Regions from separate parts of the Streptomyces sp. NPDC085932 genome, predicted to be linked through region 3. Evidence: riboswitches for the same ligand, from Rfam matches in the RefSeq annotation. Region 3 holds a riboswitch; each other region holds the start of a gene.
What was found. Region 3 has a riboswitch for cobalamin ahead of ACIGAQ_RS16335 (ribonucleoside-diphosphate reductase subunit alpha). Riboswitches for the same ligand answer to the same signal wherever they lie in the genome.
Positions count from the first base shown of each region.

Region 1: linked by a shared signal. The riboswitch ahead of ACIGAQ_RS02100 ((2Fe-2S) ferredoxin domain-containing protein) and the one ahead of ACIGAQ_RS16335 (ribonucleoside-diphosphate reductase subunit alpha) in region 3 are both predicted to bind cobalamin.
Region 2: linked by a shared signal. The riboswitch ahead of ACIGAQ_RS15715 (cobalamin biosynthesis protein) and the one ahead of ACIGAQ_RS16335 (ribonucleoside-diphosphate reductase subunit alpha) in region 3 are both predicted to bind cobalamin.

Region 1 covers NZ_JBITSJ010000001.1:501,626-508,186, reverse strand. The annotation lists gene ACIGAQ_RS02110 (ABC transporter substrate-binding protein) at 1-537, shown strand, start outside; gene ACIGAQ_RS02105 (iron ABC transporter permease) at 546-2,618, shown strand; gene ACIGAQ_RS02100 ((2Fe-2S) ferredoxin domain-containing protein) at 2,626-3,024, opposite strand; cobalamin riboswitch at 3,087-3,212, opposite strand; gene ACIGAQ_RS02095 (IucA/IucC family protein) at 3,262-4,794, opposite strand; gene ACIGAQ_RS02090 (IucA/IucC family protein) at 4,895-6,388, shown strand; gene ACIGAQ_RS02085 (VWA domain-containing protein) at 6,433-6,561, shown strand, end outside.
Region 2 covers NZ_JBITSJ010000002.1:1,456,691-1,463,251, reverse strand. The annotation lists gene ACIGAQ_RS15735 (alpha/beta hydrolase family protein) at 1-482, opposite strand, end outside; gene ACIGAQ_RS15730 (class II aldolase/adducin family protein) at 555-1,286, opposite strand; gene ACIGAQ_RS15725 (anion permease) at 1,633-2,874, shown strand; gene ACIGAQ_RS15720 (hypothetical protein) at 2,908-3,129, shown strand; cobalamin riboswitch at 3,245-3,404, shown strand; gene ACIGAQ_RS15715 (cobalamin biosynthesis protein) at 3,504-4,439, shown strand; gene ACIGAQ_RS15710 (cobyric acid synthase) at 4,442-5,950, shown strand; gene cobN (cobaltochelatase subunit CobN) at 5,947-6,561, shown strand, end outside.
Region 3 covers NZ_JBITSJ010000003.1:60,120-66,680, reverse strand. The annotation lists gene ACIGAQ_RS16340 (ribonucleotide-diphosphate reductase subunit beta) at 1-72, opposite strand, end outside; gene ACIGAQ_RS16335 (ribonucleoside-diphosphate reductase subunit alpha) at 72-2,435, opposite strand; cobalamin riboswitch at 2,557-2,692, opposite strand; gene mctP (monocarboxylate uptake permease MctP) at 2,903-4,531, opposite strand; gene ACIGAQ_RS16325 (DUF3311 domain-containing protein) at 4,528-4,794, opposite strand; gene ACIGAQ_RS16320 (GntR family transcriptional regulator) at 4,941-5,705, opposite strand; gene ACIGAQ_RS16315 (extracellular solute-binding protein) at 6,018-6,561, shown strand, end outside.

The sequences.
Region 1 (6,561 bases), on a different contig from region 3:
GACCAGATCGGGCAGATGTTCAAGAACCTCGACCTGATCGCGAAGGCCACCGGCACCACCGACAGGGCTGAGGCCGCCCGCACGAGCTTCGAGGCCAAGGTCGCCGAGGGCCGCAAGGCCCTCGGCGGTGCGAAGCTCGACGGCACCGGCATCGCCTTCGCCGACGGCTACGTGACGTCCAACCAGGTCTCCATCCGTCCGTACACCAGCGGCTCCCTGATCGGCTCCGTCAACGAGGAACTCGGCCTGAAGAACGCCTGGAAGGTCAAGGGGGACCCGGCCTACGGCCTCGGCACCACCGACGTCGAGGGCCTCACGGCGCTGCCGAAGGACACCGCGTTCGCCTATATCGGCAACGACGGCGACAAGGCCAGCAACCCGTTCGCCGGGCAGCTGAAGAAGAACGCCGTGTGGACCTCCCTGCCGTTCGTGAAGGCGGGCGAGGTGCACCGGCTGCCCGACGGCATCTGGATGTTCGGCGGCCCCGGTTCGATGGAGGCGTACATCGACGCCCTCGTCGGCGCGCTGACGAAGTAACGCCCGTCATGGCCGTCACCGAAGCGCCCCCCGCCGTCCGTCCCCCCGAGGCCCCGTCCCGGTCGGGCGCGGCCGCGGTGACGGCCGGGCTCGTCCTCCTCGTCGCCGCCCTCGCGGTCGTCGACATCACCCAGGGCACCGCCGCCGTCGGGCCGGCCCAGGTGTTCAAGGCCCTGACCGGGCAGGCCGATCCGGCCGACGCGTCCGTGGTGATCGCCTCCCGGCTGCCGCGGATGACCGCGGGCGTCCTGGTCGGTGTCGTCCTCGGCATCGCGGGCGCCGTGCTGCAGGCCGTCAGCCGCAACGTGCTCGCCTCGCCCGACACCCTCGCGGTGAACGCCGGTTCGTACCTGGCGCTCGGCCTGGTCGGCGCGACCGGCGTCTCCCTGCCCCTGCTCGCCTCCTCGGGCGTGGCCTTCGCCGGCGGGCTGGTGGCCGCGGCCGTGGTGCTCGCCCTGTCCGGCCTCGGCACGGGCATCGTACGGCTGGTCCTCGCCGGTACCGCGCTCGCGCTGGGCCTGAACTCCCTGACGGAAGGCCTGCTCCTGCTGTTCCCGCAGCAGACGGAGGGCCTCTACCAGTGGAACCAGGGCAGCATCGGCCAGAACGGCTTCGACGGTGTCCTGCAGATGCTGCCCGTCGCGCTCGTCGGCGTCGCCGGGCTGCTGCTGGTCGCCCGCAGGGTCGACGCGCTCGCCCTCGGCGACGACGCGGCGCGCGGTCTCGGCGTCCCGGTGCACGCCACCCGCGTCACGGTGGTGGTGCTGGCGGCGCTGCTGTCCGCGGCGGCCGTCACGCTGGCCGGTCCCCTCGGCTACGTCGGGCTCTGCGCGCCCGCCCTGGTCCGGCCGCTCGCCCGCCGGTTCCGGGGCTTCGTCCGCGCGCGGGCCGCGCTGCCCGTGGCCGGGCTGGCCGGGGCCGCCCTGGTGCTCGGCTCGGACGTGCTGCTGCGGGCCCTGATCCCCGCGGACACGGCCGTCGGTGTGCCCACCGGCATCGTCACCAGCCTGGTCGGGGCCGTGTTCCTGGTGGCGACGGCGCTGCGACTGAAGGACACGGCCGGAGTGGAGGCCCCGGACCGGCTGCGCATCCCCGGCCGGACGGCGTTCCTGGTCACGGTGACCGCCCTGACCGCGGTGGTCGTCGGGGTCGCCCTCGCCGGTGCCCTGCTGGGCGACAGCAAGCTCCTGCTCGGCGACGTCGCCAACTGGGCGCAGGGACGCGCCGGTCAGGCCGTCTCGTTCGTCCTGGACACCCGGGTGCCGCGGGTGCTCGCGGCGCTGTGCGCGGGCGCCGCGCTCGCCCTGGCCGGCACGCTGGTGCAGGCCGTGACGCGCAATCCGCTCGCGGAGCCCGGGGTGCTGGGCGTCTCGGGCGGTGCCGCCCTCGGTGCCGTGCTGCTGGTGACCACCGTGCCCGCCGCCGGTTCCTGGGGGATCGCCGCCGCCGCGTTCGCGGGTGCGGCGCTCGCCTCCGCGGTGGTCTTCGGGCTCGCCGCCCGGGGCGGCTACCGGCAGAGCCGGCTGGTCCTCGTCGGCATCGGCATGGCCGCCGGGTCGACGGCCCTGATCAGCCTGCTCATCGTGCTGACCGACCCGTTCAACGCCACGAAGGCGCTGACCTGGCTGTCCGGTTCGACGTACGGGCGGACCACGGCGGACGTCGTGCCCGTCGCGCTCGTGCTGGCCCTGGGGGTGGCCGTCGCGGTCGCCCGGCGCACCGAGCTGGACCTCGTCTCGCTGGACGGGGACACCCCGCGCCTGCTCGGGCTCGGGCTGCCCCGGGCCCGGCTCGGTTTCCTGGTGGTGGGCGTGCTGCTGGCGGGGACCGCCGTGGCCTCGGCCGGCACCATCGGCTTCGTCGGCCTCGTCGCGCCGCACGCGGCCCGGGCCCTGGTGGGCCGTCGGCACGTGCGGGTGGTGCCGGTCGCCGTCCTGCTCGGCGCCGCGCTCGTCGGCACGGCCGACCTGCTGGGCCGGACCGTGATCGCCCCGGCCCAACTGGGCGCCGGCCTGATGACGGCCGTGATCGGCACGCCGTACTTCCTGTGGCTGCTGGTCCGCGGCCGGAGAGCGGCCTAGACCGGTGTCAGGGGCGGTCCCCGTCCCGTCGCGCCCGGGGGCTGAAGACGTACAGTCCGAGGATGTCGGGCAGCGGGGCCACGCCGGGGCCGCCGGCGCGGACCCACGCGACGACGTCCTCGGTGGCGGCCGGGTCGTTGACGAGGCCGAGCCAGACGGGCCGGGCGCCGGCGGCCCGGCCCGCGGCGGAGGGCTGCACGACGACGACGTTGGCCTGGTCGCAGACGTCGAGGCAGTCGGAGATCCGCACCGGGGCCGCCGCGCGCAGACGCGCGGTCTGGGCCGCGTGGTCGATGCCTCTCACCTTGGGGCTGCCGCAGCAGCAGTCACGGCAGACGACGACCCGGCACGGCGGGGCATCGCCGCGGGGGTCGTCCAGGGGTTCGCCGGCCGGCGTCGCGGGCATGCCGCACCTGCCCTCTCTCCGGGGAGATCCGCCCCGGTGGTCCGTGGAGGAGGCCACCGCGTGAGTCTCCTGGCTCTCGGGTCGCCGCCGGTCCCGGCCTTCCCACCCGCTCGCGGGCAGTGGCCTCTCGGGACCGGCTCGCCGATCACAGTGGCGGGACCGCGCCGGATTCACACCGGCTTCCTCGTCCGCCGTCGCCTTTGTCGCCGGTCATCATTCCACGGGGCCGTGCCGGGGTCAGGACCGCCTGAGCGGGTTCGGCAGCGGCAGGTAGCGTGCGTCGGCGCCGTCGGCTCCCGTCCAGCGCAGCAGCAGGTTCGTCTTGGCCGGGAGCGCCGGGGAGGCGAGCAGGGCGGGGATCTCCGGCAGGTCGTGCCGGGCGAGTTCGCGGCGGACGGCGGGCCAGGGATCGAAGCCGGGCCGGCGTTCGGCGAGGGCGCCCGCGATCTCGGTGAGGTGGTTGACGACCAGGCAGTACACCAGCCGTTCCCAGCCGGCCGCGCGCTCCACGTCCGGCAGCAGCTTCACGCCCTCGGCGTCCCGGTACAGCACCTGCACGGGCACACCGTCGGCGTCCACGGCGACCAGCGTGTTCTGCAGATGGGCCTCGACGACGACGCCGTGCCCGGCGAAGGCCGCCAGGACCGGGGGCACGGCGTGCGCCAGATAGGCCTCCCACCAGGGCTCCGGGTCGGTGACCCGGTCGAGCGGGTTGCCGTCGAAGCCCTCGACGAGACCGGCCGCGAGCAGCGGCGTCGCCCCGGGCACGAGGCGGCCGGCGAAGCCGTCGCGGACCAGGACGGCCAGGGCCTCGAAGGCGAAACCGGCGGTGCGGTACCCGCGGTCGCCGAGCCAGCCGGGCGGGCCGTCGTACGCCGCGAAGGCCGCGCTCGTGGCGGTGTCGGTCCGGCGCAGGGCGAGCAGGTCGTGACGCCACAGCCGGCGGATGTCGTTGGTGATGCGCACGTCCAGGCTGAACTTCAGGAACAGGTCCCGCTCGGGGGCGTAGAGGGTGCGGATCGCGGCGGTCGGCCAGGTGTGGAAGGCCGTGGTGCCGAGCCGGAGGAGCCTGCCGTCCGCGAAGGCGGGGGCCAGCTCCCGGGCGGCCAGGTCGAGCTGCCAGGGGTGGGCGGGCAGCAGCCGGTAGCCGGGCGGGGCCGTGCCGAGGGCGTCGAGGGCGGAGGTGTCACCCTCCTCCACGACGGTGTCCGCGCGCAGCCCGAGCAGCACCAGCGGGAAGCGGGCATACGCCTCGGGCGCGTACGGCAGCCAGTCCGCCGCGGGACCGCCGCCGCGGGCCTTGGGCGCGGGGTGGTGGGTGTGACCGGTGAGCAGGCACTGCTCGGACCGCCGGTAGAGGTCCTCGGGCGGGGTGGTCCCGGCGCGGGCGGCGAGCAGCGCGGCCACCACGTCCCGGCTGTCGGTCATCTCGGCGGGCAGAGCGGGGTGGTCCAGACCGGTGTGCCGGCGCAGTTCCGCGGCGACCAGGCCGACCAGCTCGGCGTGGCCGAGGCGCCGCCAGGTGCCCGCCTCCTCGATCTCGGGCTCGGCCGGCCGCCGGCTGCCGCGCACGCGCAGCAGCCGGTCCGTGCCGGGCAGGTGGTGGACGCGGTGTCCGTCCTCCTCGCGCACCGGCCGGGCGACCTCGCGCAGCAGGCAGTTGAGCAGGGGCACGGCGGCGTACGCGTCGGCGAGATCGCCGATGGCCGGGTCGTCACCGTGGGCCGAGTCGTCGTCGGCGGGCGGGGGCATGAGGTCCACGCGTTCCACTCGTCCCTACGGTCCTTCCAGCGTTCCGGGCGGAGATGATCAGTATGTCGGTCGTCGCCATTCCGCTGTGACGCCCTATTCGTACCCGAGGAGTCCGCCCGTGCACCGTCCCCCCTGCGCCGAGACCGAGGTCGCCGACGAGCTGTCCGTCGTGCGGCCCGGGCTGCTGCCGCGGTACGAGGCCGAACTGCCCGGCGCCCGGGCGGCCGTGCTGTCCCGCCTGTGGCGCGGCCTGACCCATGATCCACTGCCCTGGGTGCGGGGCGGTGAGCGGGGCCGGGACGGACTGACCCTGTGCCTCGCCGACGGCCGCCGGCTGCACGGTCCGCTGCCGGATCCGTACGCGACCGGGGCGTACGTCACGGCCGTACGGCTCGACGGGACGGAGTACGACGATCCGGCGCGGCTGGTGACCGCCCTGGGGGTGCCGCACTCCGCCTCCTTCGCGGCCGAACTCGGGCACAGCGTCGCCTCCCTGGCGTTGTCGCGGGCGGGGCAGGAGGGCGAGCGGGGGGCGTGGCCGGAGCGGGACTGGGAGTGGGAGCAGCGGATCGTCGACGGGCACCCGTTCCACCCGACCTGCCGCTCCCGGCCCGGCTTCTCGGTCGCCGAGCAGCTTGCCTACGGGCCCGAGCACCGGCCGGTGGTGGAGCTGGGGCTGGTGCCGGTGCCGGCGGCGGAGTGCCTGGTCACCGGCGGGTGGCCGGACGAACTGCGGGACGGCGGGCGGCTGGTGCTGCCGGTGCACCCCTGGCAGGCGGCCCATGTGCTGAAGCGGACGTGCGAGGAACACCGTCCGGGGCATCCGCTGATGTCCCTGCGGACGCTGGCCCTGCCCGGCGGGCCGCACGTCAAGACCTCGCTGAGCGCCCGGCTGACGTCCTCGGTGCGGGACATCTCGCTGCCCTCGGTGGCCGCCTCCGCGCTGCTGTCGGACTTCGCCGGACTCCCGGCCGCGCGCACGGACGGGCTGCTGCACGTCACCCGCACCCTGGGCGCGGCGGCGGCCGGTTCCCCCGACTTCGCGGCCGTGCTGCGGGAGTCGCCGCAGACGTACGCCGGCGACGGCGAGCGCGTGCTGCCGGTGGCGGCCCTCGCCACCACCGAACTGGCCCGTTCCCCCGCCTGGCTGGCCGGTTTCGCCCGTCTCGCCCTCACGGTCGGCCTGCGGCTGCTGGAGCTGGGGGTGGCCCTGGAGGCGCACGGCCAGAACCTCCTGGTCGTCCTCTCGGCGGCGGGCGAGCCGCTGCGGCTGGTCTACCGCGACCTGGCCGACATCCGCGTCAGCCCGGCGCGCCTCGCGCGGCACGGCATCGCGGTGCCGGAGCTGCCGGCCCGCATGGTCACGGACGACGAACGCGTCCTGCGCCGCAAGCTGTTCGGCTCCCTGGTGGCGGGCGCGCTGGCCGGGACGGCCGGGTCGGGCCGGGCACTCGCGGCGGCGCTGCGGACGGCCGCCGGGGACCTGCCGGAGACCGCGGACCTGGCGGCCCTGCGGGCGGAGCCCTTGCCCGCCAAGGCGCTGACGCTGATGCGGCTCTCGCCGCGGACACCCGGGGACCAGTGGGCGGAACTGCCCAATCCGCTGCGCTGACTGCCGTTTTGGAGGACGGCCCGAGTGATCAATAGGATCCGCCGATGATCACACGTACACGGCTGGCGGCGGGCGCCTGTGCCCTGCTCGCCGCCCTGACCGCCGGGATCGCCGTCCCGGCCGGGGCGGCCGCCGGTGAACCCACGGGCCGGGACGCCCCCAAGGTCGACCTC
Region 2 (6,561 bases), on a different contig from region 3:
ACGGCGATCACCCAGGTGTCCCGGGCGGCGGGCACGAACCACGCGGGCAGGGCACCGAGTTCGCCGGGCACGTCGACGTCGGCGTGTTCGATGCCGAGGGCGGAGCCCGGGTCCCCGACGTGGACGTTCGGGGTCAGCCAGACCTTGTCGCCGGGTCCCAGGGTGCCGTGGGTGACGCGCTCCAGGCGGCGCACGACGGTGTCGGCGGTGTGCGAGGCACCGGCCAGGACGGGGCCGACGATCGCGTGGGAGCCGTCGCCGGACAGGCCGTAGCGGCCGGGCCGCAGGGCGGCCAGGTCCCGGGTGAGGGTGATCTGCCCGGCGGCGGTGCCGTGCACCGTGAGTCGGGGCTCGGTCGGCAGCGGCCGGCCGGCGGGCGCCTTGAGCGCGGCGTCGCTGGCGAGCCGGCCGACGGCGACCGCGGCGGCCCCGGCCCCCAGCAGGGCGGTGACGGCAGCGGCCGTCGCTCTGACAGTGCGCACGGCTCCAGTGTCCCGGCGCGGTCCGGGGGCGACCAGTGGGAGGCGGCGGCGGGGTGACGCCGCGCTCCGGGGTCAGCGCCGCTGGCCGTAGCCGCGCAGCCGCTCCTCCACCTCCGCCAGCTGTTGTCCGGACAGCAGGCTCGGGGTGAGCCCCGGCACGGACGTGGCGGTGAGCCACAGGCGGCACATCCACTCCAGCTGGGCCGTGCGGTCGTAGGCCTGGTCGAGGGTGGCGCCGTGGGTGACGGTGCCGTGGTTCTGCAGGAGGCAGCCGGAGCGTCCGGCGAGGGCGCGGAGCATGTTCCCGGCCAGCTCGTCGGTGCCGTACGTGGCGTAGGGGGCGACCCGGACGGGTCCGCCGAGCGCCGCGGCCATGTAGTGGATCAGCGGCAGCTCGGTCACGAGCGTGGACACGGCCGTCGCGTGCACGGCGTGGGTGTGCACCACGGCCCGGGCGTCGGTCGTGCGGTGGACGGCGAGGTGCATGGGCAGCTCGCTGGTCGGGACGAGCGTGCCGAGGACCTGCCGGCCGTCGAGGTCGACGCCCGTCACGTCCGCGGGCGTCAGGCGGTCGTAGGGCACGCCGGACGGGGTGACCAGGACGGTGTCCCCGACGCGCACCGAGACGTTGCCGGAGGTGCCGACGACGAGTCCGTCCGCGACCGTGCGGCGGGCCGTCGCGACGAGTTCCTCCCAGGCGCGGGCCTCGTCGGGGCGGGCGCTCCTGCGCGGCCCCTCCCCCGTGTCCGGTCCGCCGCCCCGGACGTCCGGCGTGTCCCGCTCGTCGTCTCGCCGCTCAGCCATGCCGCGATCCTGCCAGGCGGACCGCCGTTCCGGGAGCGCGGGCGGGGGACGCGGCGTTCGTCCACGTCGGGGCGTCCGGGTCCACGACCCACCGCGCCCCCCCGCTTCCGCGCTGCCGGACCGGGGAGACCCCCTGCCGGGCGACCGGAACGTGTGCCGCGGGTCACTCGATCGGCTGAAGAGATTCGCGCGGGGGCCTGGGCCGAGGGGGCGCGGGGAGCCTGACAGCAGGGCGGAACGTCGAACCCCCGTTGAGGACACCCATGCGCCCCTCCCAGTTCATCTTCCGTTCACTCGGGTTACCTACGTTCGTCCAGCCAATGACCTCGAACGATTGCCTGGGTAAATGGAAAGCTTCTCGCTGATCCTCGCGATTGTGGTGGTAACCGCACTCGCGTTCGATTTCACGAACGGTTTCCACGACACCGCGAACGCGATGGCCACGACCATTTCCACGGGCGCCATGCGGCCGAAGGCCGCGGTCGCCATGTCCGCGGTCCTGAACCTGGTCGGCGCCTTCCTGTCCGTCGAAGTCGCCAACACGATCTCCAAGGGCCTGGTCGACGAGGCCGGCATCCGTCCCGAAGTCATCTTCGCCGCCCTGGTGGGCGCGATCCTGTGGAACCTGCTGACGTGGCTGGTCGGACTGCCGTCCAGCTCCTCGCACGCCCTCATGGGCGGTCTGATCGGCGCCACGATCGCCTCGGCGGGCGTCGGCGCGGTGCACGGCGACGTGCTGGTGACCAAGGTGCTCATCCCGGCGATCGCCGCCCCGCTGGTGGCGGGCCTCGCGGCGATGCTGGCCACGCGGCTGACGTTCTCCCTGGGCCGCAAGGCCGACGGCAAGGCGTCCGAGAAGGGCTACCGGGCCGGCCAGATCGCCTCGGCGGGCCTGGTCTCCCTGGCGCACGGCACCAACGACGCGCAGAAGACCATGGGCGTCATCACCCTGGCCCTGGTCGCCGGCGGCGCCGTGGCGCCCGACTCGGACCCGCCCCTGTGGGTCATCCTGTCCGCGGGCGTCGCGATCGCGCTCGGCACCTACCTGGGCGGCTGGCGCATCATCCGCACGATGGGCAAGGGCCTGACCGACCTCCGGCCGCAGCAGGGCTTCGCCGCCCAGACCAGCGCGGCCACGGTCATCCTGGCCTCCTCGCACCTCGGTTTCTCCCTCTCCACGACCCACTCCGTGTCCGGTGCGGTGATGGGCGCGGGCCTCGGCCGCAAGGGCGGTGTGGTCCGCTGGTCGACGGCGACCCGGATGTTCGTCGCCTGGGGCCTGACCCTGCCGGCCGCCGCCCTGGTGGGCGCGCTCGCCGAGTACGTCACCGGCTTCGGTGACTGGGGCACCGCCGTGGTGGCCGCCTTCCTCGTCGCCTCCTCGGCGGCCATCTGGAAGATCTCCCGGCGTGAGGTCGTCGACCACACCAACGTCAACGACACCGCCGCCGACGAGGAGCCGGCCGGCGTGGTGACCACGGCGATGGCCGCGGTGACGCCGCCGCCGGCGGGCACCACCGCCGACGTGCCGCCCATCCCGGCCCAGGCGACCGCCGAGCGGACGCCCTCCACGACCACCACGGTCTGACCCCGCCCACCGGTTAACAAGGAAGAAGCAGAGATGAAGATCGACTGGGCGGCCCTCGGCTCCGTCTTCGGCGTCAGCCTCGTGGTCACCGTGGCCCTCGTCGGCCTGTTCACCCTCGGCATCACCGGCCTGTCGCGCCGCGAGCGGGCGGTGGCGCAGGGCGGCTCCGCCAGCCTCGCGGTGACGGGGGCGTACGCGTGCTTCGCCGCGTGCGCGGCGGCCGTCGGCTACGGCATCTACCTGATCGTGGCCTGACGCCCCGATCGCACAGCGTGTCCGCCGGGCGGCACGGGACCTCGGTCCCGTGCCGCCCGGTCGTCGTGTGCGCGTGGGCGTGGTGTGGGGTTCTCCACACTCTCCCCGCGCAGGTCAAGGGCAAGTTGACGGCGGTTCGCGCCCGTGGTGGACTTCCGGGGCCAGTACGGCGGCAGGAGAGGAAGCCGGTGTGAGTCCGGCGCGGTCCCGCCACTGTCACCGGGGTAGCCATCCCCCGGGAGCCAGGAACTCTCACCGCCGGTCACGTCGAACCAGGGCGCGGACACCCTGAGTGAGGACACGTATCGCCATGCGCGGCTGCCGATCGAGGTTCAGCACCCCACCCCTGCCTGCCCTGTTGGGCGGCTGAGCCCATGGGTGCCGGTCGCGTCTTCGCGTACGGTGCCGCCGCCGGCCTGATCGGTGACCTGCTGCTCGGCGACCCCCGCCGGGGGCATCCGGTCGCCGCGTTCGGGCGGGCCGCGGGTGCCGTGGAACGGGTGCTGTGGCGGGACCACCGCGGGTGGGGCGCCCTGCACACCGCGGTGTGCGTGGGAGGAGCCGTCGCGCTCGGGGCCGTCGCCGAGCGTGCCGCACGGAACTCCGCCGCCGCCTCCGTCGCGCTCACCGCCGCCGCCACCTGGGCCGTCGTCGGGGGCACTTCACTCGCCCGGGAGGCGGAGACCGTCGGGCGTGCCCTGGAGGCGGGGGACGTGGGGGCGGCCCGGGCGCGGCTGCCGCACCTGTGCGGACGGGATCCGCAGGCCCTCGACGCCGACGGGATCGCCCGGGCCGTGGTCGAGTCCGTCGCCGAGAACACCTCCGACGCGGTGGTCGGGGCGCTGGTGTGGGGGGCCGTCGGCGGGGTGCCGGGGCTGCTCGGGTTCCGGGCCGTCAACACCCTGGACGCCATGGTCGGGCACAAGTCGGCCCGATACCGGCGCTACGGATGGGCTTCGGCGCGTCTCGACGACCTCGCGGGATGGCCGGGCGCGCGGCTGACCGCCGTGCTGGCGGTGCTGGCCGGGCCGGATCCGCGCGGGGCCGTGCGCGCCTGGCGGGCCGACGCGGCGCAGCATCCGAGCCCCAACGCCGGGCCCGTGGAGGCCTCGTTCGCCGGGGCGCTCGGCGTGCGGCTGGGCGGGACGCTGTCGTACGGCGGGCGGGTGGAGCACCGGCCCGTGCTGAACACCGGCGGGCGGGCCGTCGCCCGGCGCGATGTCGAACGGGCCGTGCGGCTCTCGCGGCGCGTCACCTGGCTGGCGCTCGGAGTGTGCGCCGGCGCGCGGTTGCTGAAGAGGGGGAAGTGACTATGAGCGGTGGGCTTCTCGTCGCCGGGACCACCTCCGACGCGGGCAAGAGCGTCGTGACGGCCGGGATCTGCCGGTGGCTGGTGCGGCAGGGCATCAAGGTCGCGCCGTTCAAGGCGCAGAACATGTCCCTGAATTCGTTCGTGACGCGGGAGGGCGCCGAGATCGGGCGGGCGCAGGCCATGCAGGCCCAGGCCTGCCGCGTCGAGCCGACCGCGCTGATGAACCCCGTGCTGCTCAAGCCCGGGGGCGAGCAGAGCAGTCAGGTCGTGCTGCTGGGCAAGCCGGTGGGTGAGCTGAGCGCGCGCGGCTATCACGGCGGGCGGCAGCAGAAGCTGCTCGGCACGGTGCTGGACTGTCTGGAGCAGTTGCGGGGCACGTATGACGCGGTGATCTGTGAGGGGGCCGGTTCTCCCGCCGAGATCAACCTGCGGCGGACGGACATCGTCAACATGGGCATCGCCCGGGGTGCCGGGCTTCCCGTGCTCGTCGTCGGCGACATCGACCGGGGCGGTGTCTTCGCCTCGTTCTTCGGCACGGTGGCACTGCTGTCCCGTGAGGACCAGAGGTGCGTCGCCGGGTTCCTGGTCAACAAGTTCCGCGGGGACGTCTCCCTGCTGGAGCCAGGCCTGGACATGCTGCACGGGCTGACGGGCCGGAAGACGTACGGCGTGCTGCCGTTCCGGCACGGGCTGGGGATCGACGAGGAGGACGGGCTGCGGGTCTCCCTGCGGGGAGCCGTGCGGGAGTCCGTCGTCGCGCCGCCGCTCGGCGAGGACGTGCTGCGCGTCGCCGTGTGCGCCGTGCCGCTGATGTCCAACTTCACCGACGTGGACGCCCTGGCCGCCGAACCGGGCGTCGTGGTGCGGTTCGTGGACCGGCCGGAGGAGCTGGCCGACGCCGACCTCGTCGTCGTACCCGGCACCCGCGGGACGGTCCGGGCGCTGGACTGGCTGCGCGAGCGGGGACTCGCCGACGCCCTGGTGCGCAGGGCCGCCGAGCAGCGGCCCGTGCTCGGTGTCTGCGGCGGCTTCCAGCTCCTCGGCGAGCACATCGAGGACGACGTCGAGAGCCGCCGGGGCCATGTCGACGGGCTGGGGATCCTGCCCGTGCGGGTGCGCTTCGCCCGCGAGAAGACCCTCACCCGGCCGGAGGGCGAGGCCCTCGGCGAGCGGGTCGAGGGCTACGAGATCCACCACGGGGTCGCCGAGGTCACCGGCGGCGAACCCTTCCTGGACGGCTGCCGGGTCGGCCAGACCTGGGGCACCCACTGGCACGGCTCGCTGGAGTCGGACGGCTTCCGGCGGGCGTTCCTGCGCGAGGTGGCGGCCGCCGCGGGCCGCCGTTTCGTGCCGGCTCCGGACACCTCGTTCGCCGCGCTGCGCGAGGAGCAGCTCGACCGGCTCGGCGACCTGATCGAACAGCACGCGGACACCGACGCGCTGTGGCGGCTCATCGAGTCCGGCGCGCCGCAAGGACTGCCCTTCATTCCACCGGGAGCACCCGCATGAGCACTGTGTTGTTGTTGTCGACCGCCGACACGGACCTGCTGGCGGCCCGGGCCGCCTCCGGTGCCGACTACCGGATCGGCAACCCGACCCGCGTGGACGTCCGGGAGGAGCTCCCGGCCCTGCTGGACGGGGTGTCCGTCGCCGTGGTCCGGCTGCTCGGCGGCAAGCGGGCCTGGGAGGACGGGCTCGCCGCGCTGAAGGCGTCCGGGATCCCGACCGTGCTGCTGGGCGGCGAGGCCGTGCCGGACGCGGAGCTGATGGCCGAGTCGTCGGTGCCGGCCGGGGTCGTCGCCGAGGCGCTGAAGTACCTCGTGGAGGGCGGGCCGGAGAACCTCACCGAGCTGGCCCGGTTCCTGTCCGACACGGTGCTGCTCACCGGTGAGGGCTTCGCCGCACCGCGCAAGATGCCCGAGTACGGCGTGCACGGTGAGCGGGCGTACGGCGAGGGCCGTCCGACCGTCGGCGTGCTCTTCTACCGGGCCCACGAACTGAGCGGCAACACCGCCTTCGTGGACACCCTGTGCGACGCGATCGAGGCCCACGGCGCCAACGCCCTGCCGGTGTACTGCGGTTCGCTGCGCGGCGCGGACGAGGGGCTGTACGAGATCCTG
Region 3 (6,561 bases):
GAAGTCCGGGTAGCGCATGGGGCGCAGGGTCAGCTCGAAGCCGGGGTCGAGAAGGTTCTGGGTGCTGGGCATTACTGGCAGGCCTCGCAGGACTCGGGGTTTTCCAGGGAGCAGGCGACCGCTTCGGGGTCCGGGGTGGCCGGCACGGGGACGGTGGCCTGGGCGGCGCGGGCGATGCGGGTCGCCGGGCGCGAGCGCAGGTAGTACGTGGTCTTCAGCCCGGACTTCCAGGCGTAGGCGTACATCGAGGAGAGCTTTCCGATGGTCGGCGTCTCCAGGAAGAGGTTCAGCGACTGGGACTGGTCCAGGAACGGGGTCCTGGCCGCCGCCATGTCGATCAGGCCGCGCTGCGGGATCTCCCAGGCCGTGCGGTAGAGGGCGCGCACGTCCTCGGGGATCCAGGCGAAGCCCTGCACCGAGCCGTTGGCCTCGCGCAGGGCCTCGCGGGTGCGGGCGTCCCACACGCCGAGCCGCTTGAGCTCGTCCACCAGGTAGGAGTTGACCTGGAGGAACTCGCCGGACAGCGTCTCGCGCTTGAACAGGTTGGACACCTGCGGCTCGATGCACTCGTACACGCCCGCGATCGAGGCGATGGTGGCGGTGGGCGCGATGGCGAGCAGCAGGGAGTTGCGCAGGCCGGTCGTGGCGATCCGCTCGCGCAGGGCCGCCCAGCGCTCGGGCCAGGTCAGCTCCACATCGTAGTGGTCGGGGTGCAGCACGCCCCGGGCCGTGCGGGTCTTCTCCCAGGCCGGCAGCGGCCCGCTGCGCTCGGCGAGGTCGGCGGAGGCCTCGTAGGCGGCGAGCATGATGCGTTCGGCGATGCGGGTGGACAGGGCCTTCGCCTCGGGCGAGTCGAAGGGCAGGCGCAGCTGGAAGAAGACGTCCTGAAGGCCCATCGCGCCGAGGCCGACCGGGCGCCAGCGGGCGTTGGAGCGGCCCGCCTGCTCGGTCGGGTAGAAGTTGATGTCGACGACCCGGTCGAGGAACGTCACGGCCGTGCGGACGGTTTCGTCCAGGCGCTCCCAGTCGATGTCCCCGCCGGTCACGAACGCGCCGAGGTTGACCGAGCCGAGGTTGCAGACCGCCGTCTCGCCGTCGCTGGTGACCTCCAGGATCTCCGTGCAGAGGTTGGAGGAGTGCACGACGTGGCCCGGCTCGGCGGTCTGGTTGGCGGTGCGGTTGGCGGCGTCCTTGAAGGTCATCCAGCCGTTGCCGGTCTGCGCCAGGGTGCGCATCATGCGGCCGTACAGCTCGCGCGCGGGCAGCGTCTTTCGCGCCAGGCCCTTCGCCTCGGCCGCCCGGTAGGCGGTGTCGAACTCCTCGCCCCACAGGTCGACCAGCTCGGGCACGTCCGCGGGGGAGAACAGCGACCACTGCGCGTCGGCGTTCACGCGGCGCATGAACTCGTCGGGGATCCAGTGCGCGAGGTTGAGGTTGTGCGTGCGGCGGGCGTCCTCGCCGGTATTGTCGCGCAGTTCCAGGAACTCCTCGATGTCGGAGTGCCAGGTCTCCAGGTAGACCGCTGCGGCGCCCTTGCGGCGGCCGCCCTGGTTCACGGCGGCGACGGAGGCGTCGAGGGTCTTCAGGAACGGCACGATGCCGTTGGAGTGGCCGTTCGTGCCGCGGATCAGCGAACCGCGGGCCCGGATGCGGGAGTAGGCGATGCCGATGCCGCCGGCGTGCTTCGACAGCCGGGCCACCTGGTGGTAGCGGTCGTAGATGGAGTCCAGCTCGTCCTGGGGGGAGTCCAGGAGGTAGCAGGACGACATCTGGGGGTGCCGGGTGCCGGAGTTGAAGAGCGTGGGGGAGGAGGGCAGGTAGTCGAGGCGGCTCATCAGCCGGTAGAGGGCGGCGACTTCGTCCACGGCCCGTGCGGTGTCGTCCTCGGCGAGGCCGCTCGCCACGCGCAGCAGGAAGTGCTGGGGCGTCTCGATCACCTTGCGGGTGATCGGGTGCCGCAGCAGGTAGCGGCTGTGCAGCGTGCGCAGGCCGAAGTAGCCGAAGCGGTCGTCGGCGGCGGTGTCGATGAGGGCGTCCAGCCGGGCGGCGTGCCGCTGGACGAAGTCGGCGGTCCGGTCGGCGATGAGCCCTTCGCGGTGTCCCACGGCGACCGACTCCGTGAACGACGCGACGCCCTGGGAGGCGGCCTCCGCGCGGATGCCGATGGTCAGCAGCCGGGCGGCCAGGCGGGAGTAGGCGGGGTCCTCGGAGATGAGGCCGGCGGCCGCCTCGGTCGCCAGCTCGCGCAACTCCGTCTCGTCCGCCCGCGCGGACCGGCCGCGCAGCGCGGCGGCGGCGACCCGGCCGGGGTCGGCGTCGGGGAGGTCGGCGGTCAGCCCGGTCAGGGTCCGCAACAACGCGGCACCGGGAGCGTCGTGCGCTTCTTCCGCGGCTTCTTCGGCGGCTGAGACCGGATCGGCTGGCGCGATGGTCACGTGGGGCTCTCCCTCGCTCGGCACGGGGCCTCGCCGAGGGCAGGGGGCAGCACACGAGCGCACGCGGCGCCGCGTCCACCGGCCCATTCCACGAGGCCCGGACGTCAGGCACACCGGCCGGGTGGCCGGGTGCGCTGTCGGCAGGTCCTCGGACTGACGCCCATACCGCATCAAAGGGCATGGGTACACCGTTGCGGGACAGTTCCGGATTCGCACCGGATTCCCCTGCGGCGACAGCGAGCATGAGCATACATCTTGTGCCGGGTTCGAATGCCACCCCCAGATGTTGTGTCGCGCTGGTTTCGGAGGGTCAGCCGGCAGGTGTGCAGAGTGATCTTCACCGGCCGTGGGACCGGCGCCGGACGAGGGGCGGCGGGCGAACGACGGCGGGCCGCCGTGAGGTGTGCTCACGGCGGCCCGCTGCGGGTCGTTCGTCGTGCGGGGCGCGGTGCCGGGCGCCCCGGAGGTCAGTGCGAGGAACCGGCGGTGGCGGGCGGCAGTTCGACCTGCACCCCCGGGTCGCCCGCGTCGGCCGTGTAGTCCTCCGGCTTGGTCTCGTCGACGCCGTCGGGGGCCTTCAGGGCCTTGAGGACGAACGTCAGGACCACCGTCACCACCACGTTCAGCACGAACGCCGTGAGGCCGATGTAGCCGATCTCGCCGATGCCGGGGATCTCCTTGGAGGAGCCGCCGAAGTGCTTCTGCGTCGGCGAGGCGACCCCGTACGCGGCGACCGTGCCGTAGACCATGCCGACCGCCCAGCCCGCGAGCAGCGCCCAGCGGTGGAACCAGCGCGTGAACAGGCCGCCGACCAGGGCCGGGAAGGTCTGCAGGATCCAGATGCCGCCGAGCAGCTGGAAGTTGATGGCGACCGTCTTGTCCATGGTGAGGACGAAGGCCAGCGCGCCCACCTTCACCAGCAGGGACACCAGCTTGGAGACCTTGGTCTCCTGCGCGGGCGTGGCGTCCGGCTTGATGAAGTCCTTGTAGATGTTGCGCGTGAAGAGGTTCGCGGCCGCGATGGACATGATGGCCGCCGGCACCAGCGCGCCGATGCCGATCGCCGCGAACGCCACACCGGCGAACCAGTCCGGGAACATCGTCTCGAACAGCTGCGGGATCGCCAGCTGCCCGTTCTGCACCTTGATGCCCGCCGCGATCGCCATGAAGCCGAGCAGGGCGAGCAGGCCCAGCATCAACGAGTACAGCGGCAGGATCGTGGTGTTGCGGCGGATCACCTCACGGCTCTTGGAGGACAGCGTCGCCGTGATGGAGTGCGGGTACATGAACAGCGCCAGGGCCGAGCCCAACGCCAGCGTGGCGTAGGTCCACTGGCCCGCCTCCGGCGGCGTCAGCGCACCGCGCGGCGCGCCCGTCGCCGGGTTGGTCTGGCTGAACGCGTCGCCCGCCTTGGCGAAGATGTCGTCGAAGCCGCCCAGCTTGATCGGGATGTAGATGATCGCCACCGCGATGACGATGTAGATCAGCGTGTCCTTCACGAACGCGATGAGCGCGGGCGCCCGCAGACCCGACGAGTACGTGTAGGCCGCCAGCACGCCGAACGCGATCAGCAGCGGCAGGTCCTTGATGAACCAGTTGGTGTTCTCGCCGCCGCCGACGCCCATCACGTCCAGCACGGCCTGGATGCCGACCAGCTGGAGGGCGATGTAGGGCATCGTGGCGAGGATGCCGGTCAGCGCCACGGCCAGGGACAGGCCCTTGGAGCCGAAGCGGCCGCGCACGAAGTCGGAGGTCGTCACGTAGCCGTGCTTGTGGGAGACCGACCACAGGCGCGGCAGGAACGTGAAGATCAGCGGGTAGACCAGGATCGTGTAGGGCACCGCGAAGAAGCCCGCCGCGCCCGCCGCGTAGATCGCCGCCGGCACGGCCACGAAGGTGTACGCCGTGTACAGGTCGCCGCCCAGCAGGAACCAGGTGATCCAGGTGCCGAACGAGCGGCCGCCGAGGCCCCATTCGTCCAGGCTGTGCTCGTTCTCGGCCTTGCGCCAGCGCGCGGCCAGGAAGCCCATGACCGTGACGGCCAGGAAGAAGAAGATGAAGACGGCGAGTGCGACGCCGTTCACGCCGTCCTTCACTCCGACGCACCGCCCTTCGCGGCCGAGCGGGCGCGCTGGTCACGCTGCCACAGCTTGAAGGCGATCATCGTCAGTGCCGTGGAGATCAGCACCCAGGCCATCTGGTACCAGTAGAAGAACGGGATTCCGATGAAGGCCGGGTCGGTCTTCGCGTACGAGCCGACCCACAGCATGGCGATGAAGGGCGCGACGAGGCAGACGGCGATGACGACGCGCATCGGCGTCACCACCGGCCCTCTGCTGACTTCCGGGGGTTGCGACATCAGGCGGCTCCGTCCCCTCAAGTGATCACCTGTGCAATGCGCAGGCAATCTAGGTCAGGGTGCGCCGAGAGCGGAACCCCTCGTCCGCAATGCGGTACCCAAAAGAAACCGGAGATCCGTCGCCGCCCGGTGCCGTCGCCGGCCGGCTACTCCTGGGGGCGCTTCAGGCGGGCCACGAACTTGTACCGGTCGCCCCGGTAGACCGACCGCACCCACTCCACCGGCTGGCCGTCGCGGTCCAGCGAGTGCCGGGAGAGCATCAGCATCGGCAGGCCGACGTCCGTGCCGAGCAGGCCGGCCTCGCGCGGGGTGGCCAGGGACGTCTCGATGGTCTCCTCGGCCTCGGCGAGATGGACGTCGTAGACCTCGGCGAGCGCGGTGTAGAGGGACGTGTACTTCACCAGGGAGCGGCGCAGGGCGGGGAAGCGCTTCGCGCTGAGGTGCGTGGTCTCGATGGCCATGGGCTCGCCGTTGGCCATGCGCAGGCGCTCGATGCGCAGCACGCGCCCGCCCGGCGTGATGTCGAGCAGCCCGGCGAGCCGGTCGTCGGCGGTGATGTAGCCGATGTCCAGCAGCTGCGAGGTCGGCTCCAGGCCCTGGGCGCGCATGTCCTCGGTGTAGGAGGTCAGTTGCAGGGCCTGCGAGACCTTCGGCTTGGCGACGAAGGTGCCCTTGCCCTGGATGCGTTCCAGCCGGCCCTCGACGACCAGTTCCTGCAGCGCCTGGCGCACGGTCGTCCGGGAGGTGTCGAACTCCGCCGCGAGGGTGCGCTCGGGCGGGACGGGCGTGCCGGGCGCCTGGGTCTCCGTCATGTCGAGCAGGTGCTTCTTCAGGCGGTAGTACTTGGGCACACGTGCGGTACGGACGGGCACCCCGTTCTCGTTCTCCGCACTGCTGACGTCGGTGCTCATGCTCCGCCTTCCCGGCTCGGTCCGCCGACACGATCTCACTTGTATACCGTCGGCGTCTTGTTTGGTCTAGTCCACCACTGCAAGTGGTCTACCTGAAGTATGGCCCGTGCAAGCGGGTTTTCGCTGGCTTCTTACTTAAAGGTTCCTGCATATGTAGGTCGCATAACGGCTGGTCAGAGCCTTCTCGCCACCCTTGACAGGCTGGTTGGCCTGGGCCAAGCTCCCCGTACTGGTCTACACCAATGGTCCAGGCCCGGCCCACCGTTCACTGCGGGGAGCCAGGGGGGTTGTGGGATCCCTGAGGAGGGTGGCGTGAAGCGCAAGCTGACAGCCGCGATCGGTATCGCGGGCATGATGGTCTCCATCGCGGCGTGCGGCGGCGAGGGCGACGGGGGCTCGGACAAGGGCGGCGCGGACGCCAAGGAGCTGACCGTCTGGCTCACCGTCGACGCCCAGAACAACTGGCCGGAGCTGGTGAAGGCCGCCGACGACGCGGTGAAGAAGAAGCACCCGGGCCTGAAGATCAACCACGAGTACTACGGCTGGCCGGACAAGAACGCCAAGCTCGACGCCGTCCTGGCCACGGACAAGGCCCCCGACGTGGTCGAGATGGGCAACACCGAGATGCTCGGCTACATGGTCAAGGGCGCCTTCGCCCCCCTCGACCAGGGCAAGTTCGACAACTCCGACGCCTGGCTGGACGGCCTCAAGGCCTCGGTGACCTACGAGGGCAAGACCTACGGCGTCCCCTACTACGCCGGCGGCCGCGTCGCCAACTGGCGCAAGGACATCGCCGCCTCGGTCGGCGTCAAGACGGCTCCGAAGACGTACAAGGAGCTCACCGACGCCCTGGACA